3 regions of the Aneurinibacillus thermoaerophilus genome follow, and region 2 is predicted to be linked to each of the others. Evidence: riboswitches for the same ligand, from Rfam matches in the RefSeq annotation. Region 2 holds a riboswitch; each other region holds the start of a gene.
What was found. Region 2 has a riboswitch for S-adenosylmethionine ahead of K3F53_RS03725 (MetQ/NlpA family ABC transporter substrate-binding protein). Riboswitches for the same ligand answer to the same signal wherever they lie in the genome.
Positions count from the first base shown of each region.

Region 1 (10,099 bases), 1.0 Mb from region 2:
GAAACGCGCCATTTCTTCCGCCTGATTAAACGTCCGCTCCACTAAGCGTTTTTCATGAAGCGGAATATACGTAATCGCGTCGATCTTCATCTCTCTATAATACAAATACCAGGCACGCCACAATAGCTCCACCATCATTTCTGCCAGCCTGCGATCTCCACGATATTTATATCGTGCAAGCAACTCTTTCATTGGCTTGTTATAACGGACCGCGCTGCGCGAATAGCAAAAATGCCTGCTTTTGCGCCGGCAACAATCCGGACACGGCTCATTCGTCGGCCAAGCACGCCCGCATATCGGACAAATGGTATCTGTCAAAAACACAAATTGCGATTCGCAAACACTGCAAAACGTCAGTCCTCCTTTTCCTGCTCCAGGCTTAACAGCCGCCTCTCCGCGCTTCGGATTCCCACACAGCGTACACCGCGGCGGTGGCGGATACAAAATATCCAGAAGCCAGCCTGTCCAACGTTTCCAATGTAACAAATTCATATTCTCTCCTCCCTCTTTGTGGCCTTTAGATATCCCAGTTTTTTCGCCAGCCGGTTCATCTCCCGAATCTGTCGAATAGACGCTTTCATCGCCTCAGTCACCTCTTCCGCCATAAAAATAACCATACCATCAGGAGCGACCGCTGAACGGCCTGCTCGCCCTGCAATCTGAACGAGCGCTGCTTCATCAAAAATCGGCGCGTCCGCCTGGCACACCAATACCTGAATCCCCGGAAGTGTCACGCCTCGTTCCATAATGGTCGTCGTCAGCAAAATCTGTAGCCTGCCCTCCCGCAACGCTTTCACTTTCGCTTCGCGCTCCGGATCAGCGGCATGAACAACCGCCAGTTTATTCTGCCATTTGCTGTTGTATGCCATAATATATTCGTATAATTGAGGAAGCTGCTGAATAGCCGGAACAAAGATAAAAGCGGGCACCCCTTTTCGTTCGATATCCTTCAAAAAGGAGAGGAGGGAAAAAATCGGCTTTTTCGCGCTTAAACGTGCGTTTAATTTGCTTTCCTGGCGAATTCCTGGTTCGGGTAGCGGGTGTCCATGGTAGCGAACCGGAATTTTGACATGAGGCAGAAAATCCTTGGCATAGCTGGGTTTGCGTATTCTTTTTTGATAGTCGGGGCGCGGCGTAGCCGTCAAGTATATGATTTTCCCCGACAACGTTCGGGCGCGATTCACCGCAAACGGCAGCATCTCATCTTGGTTGTACGGAAATGCGTCAAGTTCATCAAGTATCACCACGTCGAAATGCCGGTAAAAACGAAGCGCTTGGTGAGTTGTAGCCAGAACGAACCGTGACGCATTCCACTTATCCTGCGCTTTGGCACCGCCGTATAATACGGAAAGCGGATGGTTCGGAAACGCGCGACGCAGCCTCGGAGCCAGTTCCAGCACGACATCCCGGCGCGGAGTTGCCCAAAGCACGCGCTCTCCGTTCGCCAGCACATCATGCAGCAACGGAAACATGACCTCCGTTTTTCCTGCGCCACAGACTGCCCACACCAAAAACTCCTGCATCCCCGTCTCCTGTCGGTAAAAATCAAGCATACTACGTGCCGCAGCCCGTTGCGCCTGTGTCAACTGCGGATAATAAAAAAGGGCTTCCTCGGTGCAACCTTTCGGATTCCGCTTTCTCTCATCAGCTGCAAACAAATAGTGGCTACTGCAACTACTACTGCGCCCCATTGTCAGGCAACGGCAACAGTACGGACATTCTCCCTGACAGCGATAACAGTAAACAATATGGATGTGCTCCTCTTCCGCCCCGCAACGGTTACAGCGGTACCTTATTCTTTCTTCGCTTTTCTCGCCTCGGATCAAACACCAGATCCAAGAAACGAAAAGGGAGAAGCTACTCCCTTCTCCCTTTTCTGAGACCCTTTCCACTCCTGGTTTGCGTTCGACCTTCCCGCTCTGTATCCATTCCTGCAGAAGCTCTTTCATTTCTTCTTCTGTTATCCTTCTCCTGCCATCACGAAACAGTAACTGAAACAGCCAATACACTTCCTCTTCCAAGAGTGCCCGTCCCTGAAAAAGCTTGTAGATTTTCTCCTTATCTTCCCATTTCATAATTCTATCCTGCTACTTTTAAGAATCATATTCATCGTCATCTTCCGCGACCTGCCAGAGCCCCTCATCCACTTTACATTTTCTTAGAATCACTTCTCCTTTTTCCCCCATGAAAAATTCGACAAAGTCGCCTGTCTGCAAATTCACCCTTTCTCTAATTTCTTCTGACAGAAACAAAACTCCGTCTTTCGTCACTTTCACTTCTGTAGTTTTTTTCATAGGTACTTTTTCTCCTTTCCAAAATTAATAACAAGGATGCATATTTTGTCATTCTTTGTACCTATTTAATTCGCCAAAACCCATTATTTTCCTTTTTTTATTTTTCAATTTTTTGTTTTTTTCTGCATTTAATCCCGAATTTTTACATGAAATTTTATGTCTGACAAATCTAAAACGCGGAAATACTGGAAAGAAAGAGGTGAGAATAGGTGGCTAACAAACTCTATGTATCGCACGCGCGCGAGAAATTCCGCGAACGAACAAAAAAATTAAAGCTGGGACAGTACGTTAACGCTCTATATATTAATACATACGATCCGTCCTATTATGAAAAACGACTTCGCTACAACCGCTATGACGCTCGTGCTCTCTATTATTTAGGTCAGCGTTATGAAAAAGAAGAAAACTGGGGACAGGCGCTTCATTATTATAAACAGGCAGTGCAGGCAGAGCCGCACTACGAAGCGGCCATCGGCGCGCTGATCCTGCTCCAGCGCAAACAAGAAGAAAGGTTCAGAAAACTCGCATCGCAAGCAACACGCAGGAGACCCGTAAGAAAAAAAATGTCGCTGCTCCAGATGGTAACAGCGATTTTCACAGGTTACTTTCTCATTTTAATGATCGTATTTGGTATTCTTCTTCGCTAGCGTCTTATTCGACCATTTCGTTTATGTTCCTCATCCAAGTCCGCAGCTGTTGATTAAGCAAAAGTCAAGATAAAGAATAAAACAGATTGCCCGTATGCTTTTTTAATGTGGAAAATCCAAAAACCATGTATGAAGCGGAAGCAATGGTTCTTGAGGTTTTATATTTCTGATTGGCAAATCGGGCCACGCTCTTTGAATCATTGGAAGTAAAGTGGAACTATTCACTTCTTCATTCACATATATTTGAAGTGAGACACCATGCGCTGCAGATACCCAAAGCGCGTGGCGTACCGCGTATTCCAGGTGTTCGTCCGGATTGTCGAGCAAGAGCACCACTTGCAGCGAACCGCTTTTTCTTCCGGTACGCTGCAAATGCGGCGGAAAACGATCAAAAAGGAAGCGGCCGCCCCATACGAGAACCCAAGCCAGTATCACATAGACAGCCGCCGTGATGGCAGCAACTGACCATACCCCATCATGTTTCCCCCCTTTTTTCTTACTATATGCGGAACAAAGCAGGAAGGAAACTGATAACAAACCGCTCCATTATTTATTTGCCCGTTTCTTGCTTCTAACTTTCCGGCTTCTCACACTATGACAACCGTACCCAACCGTTTTTGATCGACATAACAACCGCCTGCGTACGATCCTGCACATCCAGCTTTTGTAGAATGCTGCTGACATGGTTTTTTACCGTTTTTTCGCTGATGAACAATTCTTCACCGATCATGCGGTTGCTTTTTCCTTCTGCCATCAATTGCAGCACTTCGCGCTCGCGCGGCGTCAGCGCCAGAATGTTGCTTTCTTTCTCGCTGACACCAAGCTCGCTCACATCGCTTAACAGCACATTCTCATCATGGTTGTGCTCAATGCTGCTTAGACGACGAAACTCACTAATAAGCTTGCCAGTTACTTTCGGATGAATATAAGCTTCCCCGCGCACTACCGAGTTAATCGCTTCGATTAGCGAGTCGGAATCCATTTCTTTCAACAGATAGCCGGCCGCTCCGGAAAGAAGAGCCTTGTATACATAATTCTCATCATCATGAATCGACAGAATAATAATGCGCGATTCCGGCGCTCGTTCCTTGATGCGCTGCGTAGCCTGCACGCCGGTCATTTTCGGCATGTTAATGTCCATCAGGATTACATCCGGCTGAAATTCAACTGCCATCTGGCATGCTTCCTCTCCATCGGACGCTTCGCCAACAATATGGAAACGATCCTCCATCTCCAAAATCCGCTTAACTCCTTCACGGAATAACTTATGGTCATCTACTAACAGAATCGAAATCTTTTGCTCCGTCATACTAACCTCCATACATTCATTAAGGTTTTGTTTCTATGCTATTACCACGCTTACTGCCTTCTTCAATACGAAGAGGAATACTAAACAGGACGCTGGTTCCTTTGCCGGGGGCGGACGTAATTTTCATCTTGCCCTGCAAAAGCTTGACCCGTTCTCTCATCCCCATGATTCCAAATTGCGGCCGCTCCGCTTTTACCGCTTGGTCGAATCCCACTCCATCATCGAGCACGCGAAAATGCACCACATGTGGCTTAAATTCAAGCCTTACTTCCACATGGCGGGCTTTTGCATGCTTTGCTGTATTGTTTAGCGACTCCTGAATTAAGCGGAATACGGCGACTTCAATCGAATTCTGCAGGCGGCATTCCGGGGTAAGCAACGTAAGCTTCGTCTCGATCCCATGCCGCTTCTCATATTCCTCAAGGTATTTACGAAGCGTCGGCACAAGTCCTAGATCATCGAGTGCCATCGGACGCAGATCAAAAATAATCTTTCTTACATCCATAAGGCTTGCCCTTGTAAGTTCTTTTAATAACCTAAGCTCTACCTTAGCTTCGTCAATCCGATTTTGATTAAGCATTCTCTCAACGATTTCGCTCCGCAAGGTAACATTGGCCATCGATTGCGCCGGACCGTCGTGAATATCGCGCGCCACTCGCTTCCGTTCTTCTTCCTGGGCCTGAATGATCTGAATTCCCAGCAGCTGCTGATTCTGGGCTGACTCCAGCGCAATCCCCACTTTCCTTAAGTTGCCCTGCAGGTAGTTTAGCACAATTCCCATCTGCGCAATCAAGTTTTCCGATTTCTCTATGGTGCTTAAAATGCTGCGGTGGCGCCGCTCCAGCTCGTCCCGCCGCTGCCTGAGATGGAGCTCCTTATCCCTTGAGAGCGACAGCTTAATCTGCATCTGGCTGGCTTGCTCATACGCTTCGCGTATTTCCGCCTCACTATATTGGTGGAAACTACGGCTAATACTAGCCAGCTTCTGGCGCGCCTTTCTCGCCTGCAGTTCAAGTTCATCCGTCTGGCTAATGACCCATTCGATTTCTCTTTTTAGGGCTTCCAGTTCGAGGCTGATATAATTGCTTTCTTTATGCGCGTTTTCCGCGATATCAAAAATCTTTTCCCTACTTTCTTCCACCGACGAAATCGTCTTATTCATGACCTCATCAAGCAGTTGAAAATCAATGTTCGCCTCGGTCACGTACATCCCCTCTCTATCATTAGCCAATAAGTACCATTCGAATTGTTACCTTCTACGCTTCTCTTCCCTACTGGTTGACTTCCTTTATAGGCAAGAAGAACAAAAACTCTTTTCCTATTGTATCATTCATCCCACATAAACAAAACAAGACCCACACACTATTGATGTGTTGGGTCTTTAGTCTTATTTTTATTAGCGAGCGGAAAGTTCAGAAGCTTCTTTCTTAAGAATTTCTGCCTTATCCGTTCTTTCCCATGGAACATTTAGGTCATTGCGACCAAAATGTCCATACGCGGCAGTTTGACGGTAGATCGGTCGACGCAAGTCAAGCTGTTTGATAATGCCTGCTGGACGAAGATCAAAATGTTTGCGCACAAGCTGAACAAGAATTTCTTCATCCACCTTGCCTGTCCCGAATGTATCTACATTAATGGATACAGGCTGCGCCACCCCAATCGCATAAGCTACTTGCACTTCACACTTCTCCGCCAACCCCGCGGCCACAATGTTTTTCGCTACATAGCGCGCCGCATACGCACCGGAGCGATCCACTTTGGTCGGGTCTTTACCGGAGAAAGCGCCGCCACCATGACGAGCATATCCACCATATGTGTCCACGATAATCTTGCGTCCGGTCAATCCAGCGTCACCCTGCGGTCCACCGATAACGAAGCGACCTGTTGGATTGATAAAATACTTCGTTTGCTCATCGAGGAACTCGGCTGGAACAACCGGCTTAATCACATGTTCTTTCAGATCCTTCTGGATTTGCTCAAGCGTTATGGACGGATCGTGCTGCGTAGAAATAACGATCGTGTCCACACGTACTGGTTTGTTTCCTTCATATTCAATCGTTACCTGCGTTTTGCCATCCGGACGCAGGTAGCTCAACGTTCCATCTTTGCGGACTTCCGTCAAACGACGGGACAGTTTATGAGCAAGAGAAATCGGAAGCGGCATCAATTCTGCCGTTTCGTTGCAAGCGAATCCAAACATTAAGCCCTGGTCGCCAGCACCAATCGCTTCAATTTGCTCATCTGTCATTTGTCCTTCGCGCGCTTCGAGCGCCTGGTCAACCCCCTGCGCAATATCAGGAGATTGTTCGTCAATAGAAGTTAGAACCGCGCAAGTGTCAGCGTCAAAACCGAATTTCGCGCGAGTATATCCGATTTCACGAATCGTTTCACGAACCACTTTCGGAATATCTACATAGCAGCTTGTCGTAATCTCGCCCGCTACAAGCACCATGCCTGTTGTTACGGATGTTTCCGCCGCTACACGAGCGTTTGGATCTTTTTCAAGAATCGCATCAAGAATGGCATCGGAAATCTGGTCGCAAATTTTGTCCGGATGGCCCTCCGTTACCGATTCCGATGTGAAGAGATGACGGCCTTTTTTCAGCGCCATGTTCACGTACCTCCTTATAAACCATGAATATATAGATGGTCTTGGTTAAGATACGGTACTCCCTTCCCAAACGTTGTCGCAAAGCAGTAAAAAACCTTTTCCATTATTTTATCCTGGAAAAGGGTCATCTTTTTACTCATTCTTTGCCCTTTATCTTCCAGAATCAAGTATGTATCCATACCTGTTCTGCTGGTTAGCACCGTTCATCGCGCCGGGAACACTTGTCCGCGCTAGCTCGTTGCGCGATGTGGTTGCCGGGCTTCATCGGGCCAGTCCCTCCGCCTGCTCGGGATACAAGGGTCTTCCGTTCTCAATGAGCATATCTTATTTAGGTTTGGATGTCAATAAAGAAAAATACTTGGTTGTTCGTTCGACCGTGCTACCGAACTACATATTCACCGCGGATCATAATGTCCGCCGGGCCTTTTACAACTTTGAGGCCACGGCCGTCATCGCGCGGCAACAACAAATGGTGATTGGCTGGTACCGGCTCGCCCTGCGTAATGTTCGTGCCTGCGGTCAAATCCGGGAGACCATACCCTTCGCCCGGCGGCGTATGAGCGACCACTTTTCCGGTCCGAACAATAAATTCCGTGCCCGCATAGCCAATAATCGTCTTTCCTGCCGGAACTTTTTCCACGATCAGCTTCGCCGCAGCCGGTGTCTGCGTGTCGCTTGCCGGTTTGCCGGGCTGGGATTTCACCACATTCAAAATCTCCTGCTTTACTTTCTCCACATAGCTCTTCGTTACAACCGGATCTGCATCAGAGCCGGGCTCAGGCGTAGCTGCCAAACCGGTGGACACCGCCCCGATCACCAAGGCCAACGCGGCACCTGCCAATCCATATCCCCATTTTTTCATGTACATTCCTCCCTGCGTATACTGATCTAAGGGAAGAAGCCGGGCATCTCTCCCCGGCTTTTCCATCCTCCCAATTACGGTATAAATGGTTATCTAATTGTATATACGCCCGGGAAGGAATTTTGTTGTGAATCCATGCTTTACTTTACATAAACGAACAGATTATCCCCTCTCGTTTCGACAAGGATGGACGGAAAGTCGCTGTCCAATTTTTCAAGCGAAAGCCAGAGGACACCTTTTTCGTTGCGTACATATGCATTATTTTTGCTCGGATATTTGCGCACAGTTTCACCACAGCGCATGGTCGCTATTTCCTGGGACGCATCCCAATAAACTTGGCAACCATACAATTGGGCAAACGGGCGAAGCGCGATAAACCATTTGCCATCGATTTTTTTCGCAACGCTTTCGCCCGCAGGAATACCAGCCACCGAAGCAGTCCCGTTCGAATGTAGAACAAGAGCAGTGGAACCATGCAAATACGAAATCGCCTTGATAACCTGCTCATTCGGGTTTTCTACGATAATATCCGGCGTAATGCCGTGCCCGTTGATCTTCCGAAGTTTCGGGGAGAAATACTCTTCGATCGTCAGCTTTAAAATCCCGCCTTGTTTCAACGGTACCAATTCCTGAACCGTGCCTTTGCCGAATGTTTTGGTGCCGACGATTTTGGCAACATTGTAATCCTGTAGCGCGCCTGTCAGCACTTCGGACGCGCTGGCCGTTCCTCCGTTTACAAGGACGACAACCGGAAGCGAGATCGCTCCGGATTTGGCCATAATCGCCGTTCGTTTGCCGCTTCGATCTTTTACATATACAAGCGCGCCTTTATCGATAAATTCATCGGCAATTTCCAGCGCCGCATCCAGGTAGCCGCCGCCGTTGTCGCGCAAGTCAAGAATCAACCCCTTCATCCCGTCCTTTCGCAGCTTGGCGAGATGCTTGCGAAACACTTCTGCGCTATTTTCAGAAAATGTGTAAAGCACCATATATCCAATTTTATTGTCCAGCATGACACTATCGACCGGCGAGAATTGCAGCGCCTCACGCATGAGTGAAACTATCTGCTCCTTTCCCGCGCGTTTAATCGTAAGTTCTATGCTGGAACCGACTTCACCTTTCATCCATTCCGTAACCTGCTCGATAGACTGCCCGGCAACCCGCTTGCCGTCAACAGCAATGATTTCGTCACCTGCCCGCAAACCAGCTTTTGCCGCAGTCGAACCTTCAAATACACTTTCGATGAGCAATTTGTTATTTTCTTGCTGAATATATACGCCAATGCCTACGAACGTACCTTCTAAGTTGTTATAAAATTCTTCAAACTCCTCATTCGTAAAATAGGTAGTGTAAAGGTCGCCCGTTTCCTCCAACAGCCCGCGAATGGCGCCATCTGTGAGACGCTTTACATCCAGCTGGCTGTTCAAATGTTTTTCCATTACGGTTTGCAGCACTTCATGAATCCGTGCTTCCTCTGCGGCATACGGATTGTTTGCGGCATTCGGCACATTCTCCGCCGCCAGCGTCGGAGCGGCCATGCTTCCTGCTACGGCCATAAGCATGCTCCATACAAGTAAGTGTTTCATCGTTTTTTTCAAAGTACTCAACTTCCTCTCCCTATTCACATTTTGCTGCTTGGTTTACTTCCTTCCTCTTAACTATCATTCGACACGCGCGCCAACTATCCTTTTTTTTCCTCGTATACAGCGAGCGCGGCAAACACTTTGCGCCGCATCCACTGACGGTTGATCTGCCTCCCATGAATCACCAACTGGGAGGAACGGCCACCGTCAAGATTAAGCGCGATATGACAGCCGACCTGCCGCAAAATATGTGCCAGTTCGCGACAGGTCAATCCTGAAGGGCGGCCATCCGTCACCGCAAAAATAACATCCGTCTCTGTCAATCCAACGGCCGTGCGCGGATGAGACTCCGCCGCAATCGTCGTTTCTATATGCGGACTTGCCACAAGGCCCGGCAACAGCAGCGGCGACGACTCCACCGCCCAGTGCGCCTCCTGGAAATCAGCAATCGTTCTTCCTTTCACCGTGTCGATCCGGACGATACCTGCGACATCCCGATACAGGTAAAAACCGCCCATTGAACGGTCAACAGTCGTGCCATTGCTGTATTTCATGCCGGAGATGGAATACCCGCCATCAAGGTGGAAAAAGTTTGCGTTCATTAGAATTATCGGCACTTCCTGTCCTTCTTTTTTGAGCCTGTCATACATACGGGTAAGCCATTCCCCTTCCGGAAGACAGGGAAGCAATTCAATGGGCGTTCGTCGTGAAACCTTTACAAAATGCACCGCCTTTTCTTTCCAATATTTCATTCTACTCTCTGTTCTCTCCTTTTCGTCATCGACCGTATTTT
Region 1 covers NZ_CP080764.1:3,309,991-3,320,089, forward strand. Annotated here, with positions in the region: gene K3F53_RS17045 (ComFC family protein) at 1-492, opposite strand, end outside; gene K3F53_RS17050 (ATP-dependent helicase ComFA) at 489-2,075, opposite strand; gene K3F53_RS17055 (AbrB/MazE/SpoVT family DNA-binding domain-containing protein) at 2,094-2,294, opposite strand; gene K3F53_RS17060 (tetratricopeptide repeat protein) at 2,504-2,941, shown strand; gene K3F53_RS17065 (hypothetical protein) at 3,044-3,376, opposite strand; gene K3F53_RS17070 (response regulator) at 3,534-4,250, opposite strand; gene K3F53_RS17075 (sensor histidine kinase) at 4,270-5,454, opposite strand; gene metK (methionine adenosyltransferase) at 5,647-6,855, opposite strand; SAM riboswitch class I at 7,009-7,159, opposite strand; gene K3F53_RS17085 (hypothetical protein) at 7,241-7,723, opposite strand; gene K3F53_RS17090 (S41 family peptidase) at 7,864-9,330, opposite strand; gene K3F53_RS17095 (phosphodiester glycosidase family protein) at 9,405-10,058, opposite strand.
Region 1: it holds a riboswitch for S-adenosylmethionine, as region 2 does, so the genes downstream of both, metK (methionine adenosyltransferase) here and K3F53_RS03725 (MetQ/NlpA family ABC transporter substrate-binding protein) in region 2, are expected to answer to the same signal.

Region 2 (10,099 bases):
ATTTCGGCGAATAGCATCTCTTCCAGCTCTTCTACTGAAATCTCCGCCTCATAGTAATCTATGCCAGGCTGATCGCCTGCGCCCGGCCCCTGACCCGCTCCGCTTTCTCGTGCAATCACGTCGCCAACTTTAGAATCGCCATCACCTTGGCCGACATGTTTACTTTTGTTGTAATTATATCTAATACGATATTCATCAAGAGAACGGATCGGGATTTTTACAACATCCCGTCCGTTCGACATAACAATGCTTTCTTCATTTATTAAATCAGGAAGATTTTGTTTGATTGCTTCCTTCACCTTTTCCTGGTGGCGTTGCTGATCCTGATGACCTTTACGGTGCAGCGACCAATCTTCACGTGAAATGATAAACGGTGGTTCTTGTTTCATAAAATTTCCCCCTTTTTCACCGCTTATCGATTCAAAAGACTGCCCACATAACGCAAGAGTTCGTTTGCACAAATCGGGCAGTATCCATGCTCGTCAATCAAGCGCGCGGTTACTTCATTTACTTTCTTCAACTGCACTTCGTCCGGCGTTTTGGTTGAGGTCGTGATTTTGACAACATCTTTCAAATCAGCAAATAACTTCTTCTCGATCGCTTCGCGCAGTCGTTCATGACTGTTATAGTCGAATCGCTTGCCTTTACGCGCATAAGCAGAAATCCGGATGAGTATCTCTTCACGGAATGCTTTTTTCGCATTCTCCGAGATGCCAATCTGTTCCTCAATCGACCGCATAAGTTTTTCATCCGCGTCCATTTCTTCACCGGTAATAGGGTCACATACCTTCGTTTTGTTGCAATAGGACTCTACGTTATCAAGATAGTTATCCAAAAGGGTTTTCGCAGATTCTTCATACGAGTAAACAAACGCTTTTTGTACTTCTTTTTTGGCTAACTCGTCATACTCCTTGCGCGCAATGTTAATGAATGTAAGGTAGCGTTCTTTATCTTCCTTTGTAATGGTAGGTGACTGATCCAAGCCATCCTTGAGCGCCCGCAAAATATCAAGGGCATTGATGCATTCGGTATCGCGGCGAATAAGAGCACTAGAAATACGATTAATAACATAACGCGGGTCAATGCCAGACATGCCCTCATCCGGAAATTCGCTTTGCAGTTCCTTAATGTCTGAGTCTTTGAATCCTTCCACAGCGTCCCCGTTATACAACCGCATTTTCTTCAACAAATCAACGCCCTGCTTCTTCGATTCCTTCAAGCGTGTCAAAGTGGAGAAAATCGCTGCAGCACGCAGGGAATGCGGCGCGATATGGACGTGTCCAAGGTCGCTTTGTCTAATTAGCTTCCCATAAATTTTCTCCTCATCCGATACGCGCAAGTTATACGGAATGCGCATCACGATCATCCGGGATTGGAGGGCTTCATTTTTCTTATTACTGATAAATGCTTTGTACTCTGATTCGTTTGTATGGGCAACGATAAGCTCGTCAGCGGAAATAAGGGCGAAACGGCCAGCTTTAAAGTTTCCTTCTTGGGTAAGCGAAAGCAAATTCCAGAGGAATTTCTCATCGCACTTCAGCATCTCCTGAAATTCCATCAGACCACGATTCGCTTTGTTCAATTCCCCGTCAAAACGATACGCGCGCGGGTCAGATTCGGAGCCATACTTTATAATCGTTGAAAAGTCGATGCTTCCCGTAAGATCGGCAATATCCTGCGATTTCGGATCAGACGGACTAAATGTTCCAATGCCGCACCGTTTTGCTTCCGAGAAAACGATGCGTTCGACTGGCATATCTTCGATGTGACCGCCATATTCTGTTTCAAGACGCATCTGGTTATATGGAGACAGATTACCTTCAATCTTAATGCCAAGCTCCCTTTCGAATTCCGGGCGCAATTCATGCGGTATCAAATGTAGCGGATCTTCCTGCATCGGGCAATCTTTAATCGCGTATACCGCTCCTTCATCGGTGCGTGTATACTGTTCAAGGCCGCGCTTAAGCATCGTAACAATGGTTGATTTTCCTCCGCTGACCGGTCCCATCAACAACAAAATCCTCTTACGAACATCAAGACGCATAGCGGCTGAATGGAAATACTCCTCCACCAACTTCTCAATCGCACGGTCTAGGCCAAAAATTTCATCGCTAAAAAATTTATATCGTTTCGTGCCGTCTTCATTATATTCAATCCCGGCGTGCTTAATCATGTTATACACCCGGGCGTGTGCGGTCTGGGCCACGTGCGGATTCTTTCTTACGATCTCTAAGTACTCAGCGAATGTTCCTTCCCATTTTATCTTTTCTTCACGTGCACGGTGTTCTGCAATCCGCTTCAGGATATCCATCGGGCACTCCTCTCCTTTTCTTCTACGGAATGGTCATTCTTAGGGCGCTTTTTACTATCTTATTCTGAAAATGCAGATGACATGCTAGCAGGTTTTTCACCATAAAGATTTTTATCCGGCTTACATACTTGCAAAAACCCTTGCTATTCCAGCTATAACATATGACCATTTGTATAAAGTTAAGCCAGTAGTTCTTATTAGTATTTATATATATATGACGGAACGACCCGAATGTAGAATCACTGCTTAAGCAAAAATTGCAGGCAGGGTATTAAAAAACACCAGCCCCGCTATAGGTCTGGTGTTTCAACTTATATCCCGATTCAATTTATTTGTCGTATGTAGCACCATGCAACACTTCGTAAATTTCCAGTTGCGATCCGGTAGCCGGATTATTGTTGGAAGCGTGCGCATGAGCCTGACGAAATCCTTCGCTTTCGGTCCACGCTCGGAACGATTCTTCACTATCCCATTTCGTATACACGATCTGCTTGTCCGCACCTTTTGCGCTTAAAAACTGGAATTCCAGACAACCGGGTACCTGTTTCATCCGCTCCACGCTTTTAGCAAACATCTCTGCCATCCGCTCCTTGCCTTCAGCGGGGACTTGCAACACATTCATCACAACATACATTTGTAAAGCTCACCTCCGTAAAGTATCGCTCCTTTTCAATATAGCAAATCACTCCGTTAATTTCCAATGTAAGCGCATTATCTTTAACAAGATTGTCTTTTCTGCGATATTCCAAAGTATGACACAATCCATTATAATAAAGATGAAATAGGCTTGGGAAAGGAGACAAAGAAATGGTTATCATCTTGCTTGTCTCAGTCATGTTACTTGGTGCGATCTTCACAGCTGGTTATAACGAAGACAAAACTTGGGGACTATGAAATATAAGAACTCCGCATCTTTTATAAAGAGCGGAGTTCTTGCGTTAGGCAAAAAGGGCAAGCCGGTTGTCTCGCTTCTTAGAATACCGGAATAACTGCACCTTTATATTTTTCTTCGATAAACTTCTTCACATCGTCTGATTTCAGTACTTGAATCAGCTTCTTAATCTCCTCGCGGTTTTCATCGCCTTCTCTAACAGCGATAATGTTAGCAAACGTTTTGGCGGCCTCGGAATCTTTGTTTTCTACCGCAAGCGCCTGGTCGAACGTCAGACCGCCTTCCATCGCGTAGTTTCCATTAATGACTGCGTAATCCACTTCATTGATCGCCCGCGGCAGCATGGAAGCTTGCATTTCCGTAATTTTGATCTTTTTCGGATTCTGGATAATATCCTGTTTCGTCAAGCTGTTTAGCTCTTTGCCGGGCGTCAGTTTAATCCAGCCTTTCGATTCCAGCAATTTCAATGCGCGTGCACCGTTGGATACATCGTCTGGAATCGCTACAACTGCACCTTGTTTCGGTTCAGGCGCCTTTTCTTTGCCTGGGTACAGTCCCATCGGTTCCAAGTGAATGCCATCCAATGCTTTGATATGAGTGCCATGTTTTTTATTGAAATCTTCAAGATAAGGAATGGTTTGGAAATAGTTCGCATCAAGCTGTTTTTCTTCAAGCGCCGTGTTCGGCAGCACATAGTCTGTAAATTCTTTTACTTCCATCTCCACGCCTTGCTCTTTTAATTTATCCTGTACAAACTTAAGAATTTCCGCATGCGGAACAGAGCTTGCACCGACCACAATTTTCTTCCCATTACCTTCCCCGCCGCATGCCGCGAGCAAACCGACGGTGAGCAACAAAACGACAGATACAATCCATTTTTTCATCGTCTTTTACCCCTCTTTACTCTCAATTCATTTCTAATTTTCTATGTCTGGCAAAGGTGTCGGTTCGTATCGCGCACATGGGCCCGATATGCGTGATACAAAAACCCCTCTCCGGCAGAGCGAAGAGGGGTTATATCTTAACCTCGAACTCTTATCTGCCAGGATAGAAAAATCCTGCTGGAATTGGCACAGCATTTTCCGCTCAAGGAAAATCCGCTGCCGGGCTTCATTGGGCCAGTCCCTCCGCCTCTCTCGATAAGCGAGAAATATTTAATTATTATGCTGAGAACTATATTACGTGTCTTATGCACTCTTGTCAATTATTTTTCTAATAAAATGTTTTTGTTAATTATTCGGAAAAAATTCCGTTGCGTGAAATAAGTTGATCGTACAGCTCTTGCAGCGTACCGGAAGCATCCACCCGGTATTGTGGCACACCGCGATCAATCTTGTAATCTTCGACAAGAAATGTCTTCAAACCAACTTCCGCCGCTACCATATCCTGTTGCATATCATTGCCGACCATGATAGCATACTTCGGCTTTATGCCAATCCGTTCACAAATTTCCAGGAAATATTTTGGGTTCGGCTTACAATAATGGGATGACTCAAAAACGGTTACATGAATAAAATCATTTTCCTTGAGACCAGCCCACTTCATCCGCTCGCGAATAGCAACGTCGGGAAATATCGGATTGGTAGCCACAACAAGCTTGTAGCCCTGCTTTTTCGCTTCCTCTACGACTTGAAGCGCGTACGGGTGCGGTTCAATATCTTCCTTCAACCGCGGAAACTCTTCCGCATAAAACTTATCAAACACAGGCCAGATGGCTTCCTGTTCTAAGCCGCACAACGAAAGGAAATGGTCACGGAAAATCTCTTCGTTCGTCCGTTCTGCCCTGTCATCTGTCATCATGTACTTGGTCGCCTGCCACACAGACTTGACCAACAATTCCGGATCGACAATATGAGCGGTATATTCCCCCAGCCTCTTCATATACCTGTGAACAAAAGCTTCTGTGTCCAATGCCAACAACGTTCCGTCCAGATCAAATAGCATCGCTCTTTCCGCCATTCCCGGATCCTCCTTTTACTGTTTCCACTGCTGAGCGATATGCTCTTTCTATTCTTGTACAAATCCCGATAATTGCAGCCTGTCTGTTTCGCACGGTCGATAATAATGAACATGCGGAATTTATTCCTTCGATAATATATACCTCCAAACTTCTGTATCCCGTTTTACTTCATGCCAGGGTAACCTATTTGTCTAAGACCTTCATACAATACAATCGCCGCTGTATTAGACAGATTAAGTGAACGAGTCGCATCGCCCATCGGGATGCGTATCGTTTGTCCGGGATATTGCGAAAGAATCTCTTGCGGAATACCGGTTGTTTCCTTACCGAAAACAAAAAAATCACCATCCCTGTATTCTACCTCGGAATGGTATCTCGCTCCACTCGTCTCGACAAAAAAGAGCCGTCCTTCCCTGTGCTGCGCTGCGAAATCGGCGAACGATTTATAGTATGTAATATCGACCGCATGCCAATAATCAAGCCCTGCCCGCTTTAAATATCTATCGTCCGTGGAAAAACCGAGCGGCTCGATTAAATGAAGCTTTGTCCCGGTCGCCGCACACGTGCGGGCGATATTGCCCGTATTGGCCGGTATAAGCGGCTCATGCAACACGATGTTAAACGCCATTCACCTGTTCACCTCATCTTTATCATAGCACATTCTTTGTAAAACAGAAATGAACGTACTTTCGTCTGTTGCTTTTCATCATAATATGTAAAAAAGAGCCGCTGCGCAAAATTGCGGCCCTTCTCTTCGCATTCCTTTATTTCGTCTTCACTACATATGTGCTGGCTATCTTGTCATGCCAAGCCTGTTTTTGCTTGTCGAATCCGGCCCATATAAACCCGAGGAAAAATACAATGGCGGATAGGATTTTGCCGATTGTCTCTCTTAAGACAACCGCGCCCCAACCTGCCGCGCTGCCATCCGTCCGCACTACTTTGACCCCAATAATCATTTTGCCAAGCGTCTGCCCATACAAACCAGTAAGGATAATGTAGTAGGCAAGCCCGATAAGATTCTCTATATTCCACTCTACGGAAAATGTCTCGGACGAAGTTAACCCTAAAATATACATAACTGCCATCAGCACAATAGCGTCAATCAAGGCTGCCAAAAAACGAATCCAAAATCCGGCGTACCGCATGCTTTCATGTTCCATAAGCACTCCTCCTTTTGCCCGGTTGCCACCAATGTATGAACTACGGACGATAAATATACTCGAGGCTTGGTGTCCGTCTTTCTTCTTTCAGAACATCGGGTAAAGACTGCAAATTCAATGAAAAAAGTTTAGCCGAGAAAGACGAGAATATTTTAGAAAAGCCGAACGGCTCTTCGTAGCGAACAACCGTTGCTTCCTGCAAACCGGCCATTTTTCGTGCCGCCTCAGTCGCATCTTCCAATGTGCCAAATTCGTCAACCAAACCGTTCGCTTTCGCCTGCTTTCCTGTATATACCCTGCCATCGGCAAGTTGAAGAACCTTTTCCCGTGGCATCTTTCGGCCTTCCGCAATTACTGAAACAAACTGCTGATAACTTTCATTAATCATATTTTGCAATAATGCCTGTTCATCTTGCGTCATTTCGCGCATCGGATTTCCAATATCCTTGAACTTACCACTCTTAATTACAACTTCTTTAACCCCGTATTTTTCTGCAAGCTCACCGTAGTTCAAATACGAAGCGATCACGCCGAGACTACCAGTCAGCGTGGACGGATTGGCAAAGATTTTATCTCCAGCTGTTGCAATATAATAGCCGCCAGAGGCCGCATATGAACCCATGCTAATAACAATCGGCTTTTTCGTTTCCGCTTTAATCTGTTTGAGTTTACGATACAATTCATCCGTCGGAACAACTGCTCCGCCCGGCGAGTTAATCCGAATAACGAACGCTTTAACCTTCGGGTCATCCTTCCCCTGGTTCAACTGGGAAATAAGCGCTTCGTAATCAAATGAACTATTCCAGCTTGTTTCTTCCGAGATCACGCCTTCTACATATAGTTGCAATATCTTGTCGGAGCCGCTTCCTGATACGATTTCCTCTTGCCACAATTTCGGGGCAGAAGCAGATATCGTATCGCCCCGCAATATTTGAAGGAACAGCGCCGCTCCTACTATGACTACAACGATTGCAAGCGCAATCCACCTCCGTTTGTTCATATTGCTCATAACAATCATTCACTTCCTCCTTATCTGCATATCATCCTTCCTCTTTTCTTTACGAATCATCCGTTCAAAAGATTCAATTCGTTTATAAAATATGAAAAAAACGATACTGAATGCGCGGTGTATAAGCGGTTGAATCATGATAGTCCCAATAGCGATGGCGACTGTTCGTCGTATGGGCGTTCACAAGTGGCATACCCTGGCTGTCTTTGGCCACAACAATAGTGGAATGCTGCCACCGCCCGTCGCCGTCAAAATCATAGCAAATCACATCTCCTAGCGATAGTTCACCAGCGCTCGTTTTCACTTCGGTTTTAATATGGCCTCCCTTTTCGAGATACCAGCGAAAACTGTGCGCAACCGCCCAACTATGACTCCACTGTGCCGATGGGCTGTTTCCTCCTCTATACCACCAACCTGTCGCCTTGTTGCCTGTATAGCGCATGGGGATTCCCCCCGCATACAAACATTGCGATATAAAGTTCGTACAATCCACGTCAAAGTGACGAAACTGTGGGTTGTAGCCGTCCCACCACGCTTCGGCATAACGCACCGCCTGAAGCCGATCGTACGTATAACGTAATCCGTGCTCACTTCCGTCCTCTACCTCATATTTGTCATTACCACCCAAACAAAGAACTTCTAATGCTTCTGATTCCCAAGCATTAAGGTGGGCGACAATCGGTTCCTCCTGCTCAACGACCCAGTTTTCCTCGCATTTTCGCAATACAATGCGTGTGCGTACTTCTTTTTCCTGCTCATACCATTGATTCTCCAGTTGATAAGCATACCATTCGTTCGCTTCAACCCGAACGATAATTTCTGTGGTACCTTCTTTTTCAATTTGGATACCACTAAGCTGCAACCGACTTTTCAGCGGACGCGCATTTCTCGCAGAAAGCTGCTGCCTGCGCCGCGCATTACAGGCCTGAATCATTTCCGCTTTTGTGCCTTCGCCCAGATAAGAATCCAGTTCTTCCGCCTCTACAATCATTCCTTTTGTCCGACATTGAAAATAGTGTTCTAGCGCCTCTCTCCATGTGGTCATTTCCTTTCTCCTTTCCAAAGCGGTCTATCTTAAAAAATATCGTTTCAAAATATGTATATGCTCCACGAAGACCAGAATAATAGCGCAAACCAAAAAAGGTGGTGTATGACGCTTTGTATGCAAGCGTCATACACCACCTTTTCCACTTCTTATTTCTTGTATTATTTATCATTTATACAAAACCGATTTCCGAACGCTCCAGTACGCCCTCCAACCGCAGCAAATATTCTTTGATATGCAACCCGCCGCCGTACCCGACAAGCGCGCCATTTGAGCCAATAACCCGATGGCACGGAATGAAAATAGACAACGGGTTTTTGTTATTAGCTCCGCCAATAGCGCGCACCGCTTTCGCAGCGTTTATTGCCAATGCAATGTCTTTGTACGATCTCGTTTCGCCATATGGAATCCTTCGTAACTGCTCCCAGACCATTTTTTGAAACGCCGTACCGTGTATGTCAAGCGGAAGGGTAAACTCACGGCGTTTGCCCGCAAAATACTCGCCTAACTGTTTTGTCGCTTCTAAGAAAAATTTCGGAGCATAGGTAATTTTCTCCGTATGAAGCCATTTCTTCGTCCAACGCACCAAAGAAAGCTTAGCTGTCTCGCTTTCGCCAAACTCTACCCAGCACATTCCAGCGTCAGCAGCGGCCAATGTAATAGGCCCGAGGGGACTTTGATACACGGTATAGTAAACTTCCGACTTCACCTAATCCCTCCCTTTATACATTTTCTTTTCATCTTACCTCGGATAAAAAACGAAAATCCAGTACAATCATTCGACATTTTCTGTAAGGGACAGCGCTTTTTCTATCTCTCTAAGAACTGTTTTAACTTTTTCGCGTGTTTTCGCTTTTTTTAGAGCGGTAATTGCTGCATCGCCGCCGATTCTGCCGAGCGCCCAAGCAGCCGTTCCCCGCATCACAGGACGTTCATCATTTGTCATGATCTCAATTAAATCCTGAACCGCGCTCTTATCCTTAAAATGTGCCAAGGCTAAAATCGCATTGCGCTGAATGGGCTTCTTTCCTCTCCAAGCTCCGGATGTACGGCCAAACTTCGCAGCAAATTCTTTTTTGCTAATGGTTAAAAGCGGTTTTAACAATGGCTTGGCCATCTCCGGATCAGGAACGAATTCCGGATGATGGGTAAAATTGATTTTGCGGTTTTTGGGACAAACCTGCTGGCATGTGTCGCAGCCATATAAACGGTTGCCAACCGCCGGACGAAATGCTTCCGGAATCATATCTTTAACCTGTGTCAAAAATGCGATACAACGTTGTGAATTTAGCTGTCCCCTTTGAACGATGGCGCCCGTCGGGCAAGCATCGATGCAAATCGTGCAATCCCCACATTCGTCCTCTATCGGTTTATCCGGCGGAAACGGCGCGCTCGTCAACATTTCTCCAAGGTATACCCATGAGCCGAATTCAGGAGTGATAAGCGATGTGTTTTTGCCTACCCAGCCTAATCCGGCGCGTTCCGCCACCGCCCTGTCTGATAATGCACCCGTATCCACCATAATCTCGGTCTTAATATCAGGGACTTTTTCGTGCAGGAATTGTTCCAGCTTTTTCAGACGATCGCGCAGTACACGATGGTAGTCTTCCCCCCACGACACGCGGGCCATAATCCCCCGATAATTTCCAGGCGTCGATTTTGGCGGCGCCTCCATGCGGGAGGGGTAGGCGAGTGCAATAGCGATAATCGATTTGGCTT
Region 2 covers NZ_CP080764.1:684,076-694,174, reverse strand. Annotated here, with positions in the region: gene yhbH (sporulation protein YhbH) at 1-389, opposite strand, end outside; gene K3F53_RS03735 (PrkA family serine protein kinase) at 413-2,311, opposite strand; gene K3F53_RS03730 (antibiotic biosynthesis monooxygenase family protein) at 2,640-2,945, opposite strand; gene K3F53_RS03725 (MetQ/NlpA family ABC transporter substrate-binding protein) at 3,284-4,087, opposite strand; SAM riboswitch class I at 4,236-4,349, opposite strand; gene K3F53_RS03720 (HAD family hydrolase) at 4,437-5,162, opposite strand; gene trmL (tRNA (uridine(34)/cytosine(34)/5-carboxymethylaminomethyluridine(34)-2'-O)-methyltransferase TrmL) at 5,327-5,791, opposite strand; gene K3F53_RS03710 (RDD family protein) at 5,928-6,326, opposite strand; gene sppA (signal peptide peptidase SppA) at 6,367-7,344, opposite strand; gene K3F53_RS03700 (amidase domain-containing protein) at 7,418-8,380, opposite strand; gene K3F53_RS03695 (methylated-DNA--[protein]-cysteine S-methyltransferase) at 8,553-9,089, opposite strand; gene queG (tRNA epoxyqueuosine(34) reductase QueG) at 9,156-10,099, opposite strand, start outside.

Region 3 (10,099 bases), 1.2 Mb from region 2:
TTCACCAGCAGTCCGGACAGTCCGATAATATCAGGCATCTCCTGACGGCAGGCTTCAATCAGCCGTTCCGGCGGCACTTTAATTCCCAGATTGACGATTTTATAGCCATTGTTGCCGAGAATAATTTCGACCAGGTTTTTTCCAATGTCATGCACATCACCTTTTACTGTTGCGAGCAACACCGTTCCCTTGGTGGACGTCTCTGTTTTTTCCATAAACGGCTCCAAATACGCCACCGCCGCCTTCATTACTTCCGCGCTCTGCAACACTTCGGCGACAATAAGCTGGTTATCATTGAACAAGCGCCCTACTTCATCCATGCCGTTCATCAGCGGCCCATTAATAATATCCAGTGGGGCATACTTTTTCAGCGCCTCTTCCAAATCCGGAATCAATCCTTCTTTCGTTCCTTCCACTACATAACGTGCCAGTCGTTCTTCCAGCGTCAGGTTAGACTTTTCCTCGTTCTTTTCCACTTTTTTCGCGCGGTAAAAATCCGTAAACTTCGCCAGCGACTCATCTGTTGTCTCGAACAGTAACGCTTCCGCCAGCTCACGCTCTTCTTCCGGAATGGAAGCGAAGCGCTGCAATTTCTCCGTGTTGACGATAGCATAATCAAGTCCCGCTTTCGTGCAGTGATATAAATACACGGCGTTCAGTACTTCCCGACCCGCGGGCGGCAAGCCGAATGACACATTGCTTACGCCCAGAATGGTCTGGCATTCCGGATATTTTTCTTTAATCAGGCGAATACCTTCAATCGTCTCGCGCGCAGAACCGATGTATGCTTCATCGCCCGTGCCAACTGGAAACACGAGCGGATCGAAAATTAAATCCCGCGGGTTCAGGCCATATTTATTTACCAGTAGATGATACGAACGCTCGGCTACTTCCAGCTTGCGGTCACGCGACACTGCCATTCCTTTCTCATCGATCGTGCCAACGACCACCGCTCCGCCAAACTTCTTCAATAAAGGCGCTACTTCAGCGAAACGTTCTTCACCGTCTTCCAGATTGATAGAGTTAATAATTGCTTTTCCCTGGGAATACTTCAGCGCCAAAGCGACAACTTTAGGGTCTGTGGAATCGATCATGAGCGGAACCTTAACTTTACGTACAACAAATTTCAAAAAAGCCTCCATATCGGCCGCTTCATCGCGATCCGGATCGGCCAGACAGATATCAATAACATGCGCGCCCCGCTTTACCTGTGCACGAGCAATTTCTGAAGCTTCTTCATACTTCCCTTCTTTGATCAAATCGCGAAATTTCTTCGAGCCGATTACATTCGTCCGTTCTCCCACAAAAAGCGGGCGATTGTCCTGTTCCAGATATACAGGTTCAATGCCGGAAACCGCGTGCGTGCTTAGTCCCTGCGGTCTGCGCGGTTGATAATCTTTGAGCGCTTCCGCGATGGCACGAATATGATCAGGCGTCGTGCCACAACAGCCACCCGCCACGTTAATCCAACCTTGCTCGGCGAATCCGGCCAATTTGGTCGCCAACGCCTGCGGGGACTCGTGGTAATGCCCGTTCTCGTCCGGAAGGCCAGCATTTGGATAACAGCTGACCGCGCAATTCGCCATGGCGGATAACGTTCGAATATGATCACGCATAAATTCCGGGCCTGTCGCGCAATTCAATCCAATAGACACGGGTTGCAAATGCTCTAAAGAAATATAAAAAGCCTCAATATTCTGACCAGCAAGCGTAGTACCCATCGGCTCAATTGTGCCTGAAATCATAATAGGGAGCTTACGTCCCGCCGCTTCGAACGCCCGCTGTACGCCAATACCGCCCGCTTTTACATTCAACGTATCTTGAACCGTCTCCAGCAGTAGCACATCCACCCCGCCTTCAATCAAAGCCAGCGCCTGCTCATAGTATGCTTCCACCAATTCTTCAAAGGTTACACCGCCGGTAACGGATAAGGTTTTAGTGGTCGGCCCGATCGAGCCGGCGGCATAACGAGGCCATTCCAGCGTAGAGTATTTATCTGCCGCCTCCCGTGCCAGCCGAGCTGCTGCCAGGTTAATTTCCCGGGCACAGTGCTGTAAATCGTACTCCGCAAGCACAATGGATGTGGCGCCAAATGTGTTGGTCTCAATGATGTCCGCTCCTGCTTCCAAATAAGTTTCGTGAATGTTACGAATCACGTCCGGGCGCGTTAGGTTCAGTATTTCATTGCATCCTTCATACTGCTCACCGCCAAAGTCTTCCGGCCCGAGCCCCGCCTGTTGCAGCATCGTGCCCATCGCTCCATCAATAATCAAAATTTTTTTCTGAAGTTGATTTTCAAGTGCCGGTTTCGTTTTTACTGCTGTCACTCCGCTCATCATCATCGTCCCCTTTTCTGACACAAATTCGCTCACGTACAAAATAAAAAAGACCTCCTGAAAGAAGGGAGGTCTCTGCATCTTCATCAAAACGCGAAATCCTTATCTTTCAGGAAACGAATCCTGCTGGAATTGGCACCGTGTATATAATATACCGGTTGCCGGGCGTCATTGGGCCAGTCCCTCAGCCTACTCTGGATAAGAATCGTTTTTATTTTCACTTTTCTAACTAACTTTTAACTAATTATTAATCAATATCTGAAAAGAGTCAATAGAAATTTTTATACATCTCGTGATTTCTTTCATAACGTACGTGTAATCACAATATTAGTATGGGTTTTTAGATCAATTTCATACGGAGCCTTTACTACCGTACCATCACGTTCTTGCACAATCCGAACGATTGGTCTATGCACAGCATTCGGATGAACATGAGATACGACCCCAATTTGTCCTGTATTCAATACGACGGTAGACGCTATAGGATAGGCGGCAATATGTTTTACGAACAATTTCACCAATTCTAGGTCAAACAGGGTATTTCCGGAAGCAAACAAGTATTCCAGCGCTTCATTAGGTGTATAATGCTGACGATGTGAGCGATGGGAAGTAAGCGCATCATACACATCGGCTATACCGACAATTTGCGCGTATTCATGAATTTGATCTTTCTCCAGTTTGCGCGGATAACCGGACCCGTTATACCGTTCATGATGTTGCAGCGCACAATGAGCGGAAAGAAGGGACATATCGTACTGGTAACGCAAAATATTAAATCCGTCTTCTGTATGGTTTTCAATATACGCCCGCTCTTCCTCAGTTAGCATCGTCTTCTTATTCCACAGATCCTTCGGTAACATAATCATACCTATGTCGAACAGCAACGCTCCCACGCCAAGATCCATGAGCTGCTCCCGATTGTACCCTTTGGCCAACCCAATAATTCCAGCCAGTACCGCCACATTGACCGAATGATGAAACAGGTAACCACCCAGCGAATGAAGATTTACAAGATTTACCATAATATCCTTTCTTCCGCTTAAATCTCCTAGTATGTTGCCAAAAACATTCCGGAATACCTTGCCCATATCTGGCATCGCTATCCGTCCTGTTACCTTTGGTTGATCCATAAGCCCTGTCATCATTTTGTATACAGTCTCCACCGCTTTTTTGCGCGTCGTATCACTGAGCACATCCTCCGGTACAATATCGTCCGTATGCTCATCTTCAATATATACCGTATCTATGCCTAGCGCTTTTAACCGGTCAATGTAACGTTGGCTTAATTCAAGTCCGGCGGCCAACAACACCTGTCCTGCTTCCGATAAAATTGTCTTTGCAATTTTATCCCCCGGTTTTACAGAACGAATATGCACTTTTTTCACGAACAAACCCTACTTTCTTAATTTTCATAGGTATTTATGCTTATTTTTGTTCTGATTAAATTTTATCACAGGAAAATGGTTTTAAGATAATAGATTTATGAAAACGCATAAATTTTTTTGAGCTTGATGATATTCGTTCTATACGCTCTTCCTGGAAGAAAGCAACGACGAGCAAGCCGCAAATTCTTCCTACAAACAGCAAAAAAAAGAAGGAAAAAGCATTCGTTTTTTCCTGCTTTTTCCTTCACCCGATTGTTTATCATCTTTTTCTACTTTCTCTTAATATCTCACTACATTGACTGACGCTTATGTCTATTGCTTTCATGTCAGAGTTATAACTCATAGCTATGTGGGTTTCTATTTATCCACCCTCATATTACTCTGTGATGATTGCAGTAAATCTTTAACCGCTCCTACACTTCCCATAAGGCCGGTAGCCTCATATGGAATAAACACTTTATTGTCGCTTTCAGCCAATTTTTCTAAGGCTTCAATATAGCGTAGCGCAATCACGCTATCGTCGGCCTTCACTTCTTTCAAAGCAGAGAACACTTCATAAATTTGCTTTTTCTGGGCTGCAGCAACCAATTCAATCGCTTTCGCTTCCCCTTCTGCACGGCGAATGCGGGATTCCATTTCCCCTTCTGCTTCAAGGATTTGTTTTTGCTTATTTCCTTCCGCGTTCTTGATGGCGGATTCGCGATCCCCTTCCGCTTTCAGGATTTTTGCCCGTTTCTCACGTTCTGCTGTCATTTCTTGCTTCATCGCTTCTTCAATATCGTGAGGAGGAATAATTTCTTTCATTTCTACGCGCTCGACTTTTACTCCCCAGTTATTCGTTGCTTCATCCATTTTGATTTGCAGCGCTGCATTAATTTTATCCCGGGAGTTTAGCGTCTCATCAAGGTTCATATTTCCGATCTCATTACGCAGCGCAGTCACTGCAAGGTTAGCAATTCCTTCTTTTAATCCGTTAATTTCATATGTTGCTGCTTTCGCATCAGTAATTCGGTAATAAATGAGTGTATCAATCTTCATTGTTACATTATCTTTTGTAATTACCGGTTGCGGCATGGAGTTAATGATTTGTGTTCTCATATCCCAACGGGCTACTACACGATCTAAAATCGGCACGATAAAATACAGGCCGGATCCCAATTCCCGCTGAAATTTACCAAGACGCTCAACAATACGCACTTCTGACTGACGAACAAGTTGAACGGATGAAAAAGCAAGGGAAACGACAACACCAATAATAATGATAGCAAACAATACCGGAAACAAATTCTCTACTATCATTTTTCTCCCTCTCCTTCCTTTTATTTATTGTTTATCTACAAACAAAGTAACTCCTTGAACCTCATAAATAACGACCGTTTCCCCTTCAGTAAACGTTTGGTTTCCGACGCTGGCCGCTGTCCATGATTGTCCTCCATACTTAACGATTCCTTTTTCAGTTGGAGAAATTGTCTTTGTAACGATCGCCTTATTTCCGATCATCGCATCCACATTAGTACGAATAACATCGTCATTCACTCCAAACCTGTCTATAAGAACTTCCCTTCCTAATATAATGCCAATGATAGAAGCGATGAGCATAACGGTCACTTGTATCACTAAGTTCGGGGTAAAAATGGCGACGATCCCTGCTAGACCTGCCCCTAATGCAAAGAAAAGGGCCACAAATCCTGATAAAGTAAATTCAGCAATAAGGAGTCCAAATGCAAGAAGAAACCACATCATCCATACTGATAATTGACTTACCAGCCACTCCATTTCCCACCCTCCTTCCAGCTCCGTTACTTACATGTACGTAATTTTTTTACAAAAGTTTCATTAATTCAAAAAATAAGGACCTGGAATGTTGCCGTTCGCATTTCGTACACCGATCCAGCTACCCAAAAGCAACGAAATCAAATGAATATTCAAAACCTGCGCTGTTATACCATAGCTACACGTAAGAAAAAAAACTGAATATTGACCTTTGATAATCCGCGCAATAATATTCTATTGTTCATCAAATTCAGCAAGATTGACATCATAAGCCAATGTCTTTTGCTGTGACGAATATGTAATGGTCACGGCTGTGTTTTTTACATCTGCCGAGCACAGCGTGACAAGCACTTCTCCTTTCTCTTCATTTGCCTCACGATATCGATCAAGCAGCCAGCTCAGTGCCGCTTCCGTCAGCGGTAGGCCGGCCAATTCTCCATTCGCCGTCGGTACATGCAATAACTTCTTGTTATCCACAAAACCGCGCGTCGTATCCAGCAGCACTTCCACCTGCAATGGAGTCAGGTTCAACCGATACGTCTGTTCCATGTTTGCCTCCTCGTTTCTGTTTGAGTGTGCTTTCCGTTTTCATTTTAGCATAGACCCCATTCGTTTGGCCGCCACCATAACATAGGGCAAATTTTCCATCATCCGCTCAAGCGTCAGGCGATTCGAAGGTCCTGATACAGATAGTGCCGCTACCAGTTCACCTCTTCTGTTAAACAACGGCACCGCCACCGCTGCCGCTCCTTTCTCCCGTTCCTCATAGCTTGTGGCATATCCTCTCTTCCTGATCTCCTCCAATTGCTCCATATAAGCTTTTTTATCAATCGAAGAAGGCCAGGATGGATCCGCCAGAACTTTCTGTTGAACTTCAGGGGAAGAATAGGCAACCAACACTTTGCTAGAAGCGCCGACCGAAAGTGGCAAATGTGCCCCAATAGGAGCCACCCGACGGATCGTTTCGTTGCTTTCTACCGCCTGCACGCGGATTCGTTCATTCTCGTTGCGAACATATAGGCTGATCGTCTCACCAACCTGATCACGCAACCTAATCATTTCAGGCAACAAAATCTTGGCCGGATCATCTTCCTGCGGCAAATTAGCCGACAGCTGCCAGATGCGGAATCCCAGTTGATATTTTTCCGTATCAAGGTTACGCGTCAAAAACCCTTTATTCTCCAATGAACCTAATAGGCGGTATACCGTACTTTTGTTAAGTTCGACTTTGCGGGCAATTTCCGTAAGCGTCAGTTCTTTTTCATCAATAAAACAAAGCAATATATCAAGGGCGCGGTCAGCCGCCCGCACCGTCATCTTATTTTCGGAAGCATCCATCCTGTTCACCTTCCTGCTAAAGTTTCATTTGACGAAACCGTGTTGCAATATATGACATTATACCTTATTGCCCGCTCCCTCGTAAACTATGAGCCCGTTTCAAAAAAAAATCGAAAAATATAGTGTACGTTTACGAAAAAAAGAAGTATAATGTTATCGGAAACAGAAACTCAGTTTCATTCAGTGAAACACAAGACAAATCTTATGAAGGAGGTTATTAACTTGGCAAAGAAAGATGCTTACTCTGTGCGTTCGACTTTGCAAGTAGGCAACAAGAAATACGCCTACTATTCCCTTAAAGCGTTAGAAGACCAAGGGCTTGGTCCGATTTCAAAACTTCCTTTTTCTATAAAGGTTCTTCTTGAAGCGGCTGTCCGCCAATTCGACGGCGTAGCCATTACGGAAGAACACGTAAAAAAACTGGCAACTTGGACAGAAGAGCGCGACCCAAATCAGGAAGTTCCGTTCACTCCTGCGCGTATTGTTTTGCAGGACTTCACCGGCGTACCGGCAGTGGTTGACCTCGCTGCAATGCGTCTGGCAATGAAAGAAATGGGTGGCGATCCTGAACGCATTAATCCGCTCGTTCCGGTTGATCTCGTTATCGACCACTCCGTAATGGTAGACGACTTCGGAAACCCGGAAGCGCTGGAAAACAACATGAAACTTGAATTCGAACGCAACGCTGAGCGTTACCGCTTCTTGCGCTGGGCACAAACCGCATTCAACAACTTCCGTGCGGTTCCTCCGGCAACCGGTATCGTTCACCAAGTAAACCTTGAATATCTTGCGTCTGTAGCTGCTACAAAAGAAGTGGACGGCGAAGTAGAAGTCTTCCCGGATTCTCTCGTAGGTACAGACTCCCATACAACCATGATCAATGGTCTCGGCGTAGTAGGCTGGGGCGTCGGTGGTATCGAAGCAGAAGCGGGCATGCTTGGTCAGCCGCTGTACTTCGTAACACCTGAAGTTGTCGGTTTCAAGCTGACAGGAAGCCTAGCTGAAGGCGCAACAGCTACCGACCTGGCGCTGACTATTGTTAACATTCTGCGCAAAAAAGGAGTAGTCGGCAAATTTGTTGAGTTCTACGGCCCTGGCTTAAGCAACATCAGCCTGGCAGACCGGGCAACCGTTGCGAACATGGCCCCTGAGTACGGCGCAACAATGGGCTTCTTCCCAGTGGATGAAGAAACGCTCAATTTCCTGCGTTCCACTGGCCGCAGCGAAGAGCAAGTCGCGCTGGTTGAAGCGTATTACAAAGAGCAAGGGCTTTTCCGTACGGATGACACTCCGGATCCGGTATTCTCTGAAACGCTTGAACTCGACCTCGGCTCTATCGTCCCGACCCTTGCCGGCCCGAAACGTCCACAAGACCGCATTGAACTGACAGCAATGAAAGAAGCGTTCAACAATGCGCTGCGTACACCAATTGACAAAGGCGGCTTCGGTCTGGACGACAAACAAATCGAAAAGAAAGTTACGATTACACATAAAAACGGCAAAACTTCTGAACTCAGTACAGGCGCGGTTGTGATTGCGGCTATTACAAGCTGTACGAACACATCCAACCCGAGCGTAATGCTGGGTGCAGGTCTTGTAGCAAAGAAAGCTGTTGAGAAAGGGCTTGTAAAACCTGAATACGTAAAAACAAGCTTAACACCTGGTTCCCGTGTTGTTACGAAGTATCTTGAAAAAGCAGGGCTCCTGCCATACCTTGAAAAAGTTGGTTTCTACATCGCAGGTTACGGTTGTGCAACCTGTATCGGTAACAGCGGCCCGCTGCCGGAAGAAGTTAGCAACGCCATCGCGGAAAATGACCTAACAGTAGCCGCTGTGCTTTCCGGTAACCGTAACTTCGAAGGCCGGGTGCATGCCCAAGTAAAAGCGAACTACCTCGCTTCTCCGCCGCTTGTTGTGGCATACGCGCTCGCAGGTACGGTTGACATCGATTTGTCTGCTGAACCGATCGGAACGGGCAAAGACGGTCAGCCGGTATATCTGAAGGATATTTGGCCGACAAATGACGAAATCAAGGAAGCGATTCATTCCGCTGTTCAACCGGAAATGTTTGAAGAAGAATACAGCAACGTATTTAAAGCAAATCCGCGTTGGAACGAAATCGAATATCCGGAAGGACAACTGTATGAGTGGGATGAAAACTCCACGTACATCGCGCATCCGCCGTTCTTCTCCGGCTTGAGTTCCGAAGCGGGCGAAATCAAAGAAATCGTGGGCGCACGAGCGCTTGCCTTCCTTGGCGACTCCGTAACGACGGACCATATCTCGCCTGCCGGTAACATCGCTCCAACAAGCCCGGCTGGTATCTATCTGTCTGAACGCGGCGTAGAGCGCAAAGATTTCAACTCTTACGGTTCCCGTCGCGGTAACCATGAAGTAATGATGCGCGGTACATTCGCAAACATCCGTATCCGCAACAAAATGGCACCGGGCACCGAAGGCGGCGTAACAACGTACCTGCCGACCGGTGAAGTTATGCCGATCTACGATGCCGCTATGAAATATAAGGAATCCGGCACTCCGCTGGTTGTTATCGCGGGCAAAGAGTACGGTACCGGAAGCTCCCGTGACTGGGCTGCCAAAGGAACATTCTTGCTTGGCGTAAAAGCGGTAATCGCGGAAAGCTTCGAGCGTATACACCGCAGCAACCTGGTAGGCATGGGCGTACTGCCGCTGCAATTCGCGGAAGGCACAAACGCGGAAACACTAGGTATCACAGGTACGGAAACATTCGATATTACTGATCTGAATGATAACATTAAACCGGGTCAGATCATTAAAGTAACAGCAACCCGCCAAGACGGCTCAACATTCGAGTTTGATGTACGCGTACGTCTGGACAGTGCGGTTGACATCGAATACTACCGCAACGGTGGTATCCTGCAAACCGTTCTGCGTCAAATCGCAAAAGAAGCAAAAGCTGAAGTATAATTCCGTCCATCTACAAAAGAGGAGGGTTCTTCCCCTCTTCTTTTTTTTTATGGAAAACCCATCAGTTCAAAAAAATTGTATAAAAAATATGTTACTGGATATATATTGTGATTAAAATCATTTATATAATCCTTTTATCAATTCTGATGAAAAAAGGAGGGAAAATATGCTTACAGTCTCAGACTTCTATCGTATAACAGAGCAGCAGTTACTCTACAATCAAAACAAGAGTCTTTTTTACACGTTAACAAATGGCAGAACGGGATTGAACGCTTCCGAAGAAACGACCAGGTTATTCAAAAGAAACCTGAAAGAAGT
Region 3 covers NZ_CP080764.1:3,150,809-3,160,907, forward strand. Annotated here, with positions in the region: gene metH (methionine synthase) at 1-2,336, opposite strand, end outside; SAM riboswitch class I at 2,436-2,541, opposite strand; gene K3F53_RS16265 (cyclic di-GMP phosphodiesterase) at 2,639-3,721, opposite strand; gene K3F53_RS16270 (SPFH domain-containing protein) at 4,079-5,020, opposite strand; gene K3F53_RS16275 (NfeD family protein) at 5,045-5,497, opposite strand; gene K3F53_RS16280 (hypothetical protein) at 5,729-6,043, opposite strand; gene K3F53_RS16285 (IclR family transcriptional regulator) at 6,083-6,832, opposite strand; gene acnA (aconitate hydratase AcnA) at 7,055-9,781, shown strand; gene K3F53_RS16295 (class I SAM-dependent methyltransferase) at 9,948-10,099, shown strand, end outside.
Region 3: it holds a riboswitch for S-adenosylmethionine, as region 2 does, so the genes downstream of both, metH (methionine synthase) here and K3F53_RS03725 (MetQ/NlpA family ABC transporter substrate-binding protein) in region 2, are expected to answer to the same signal.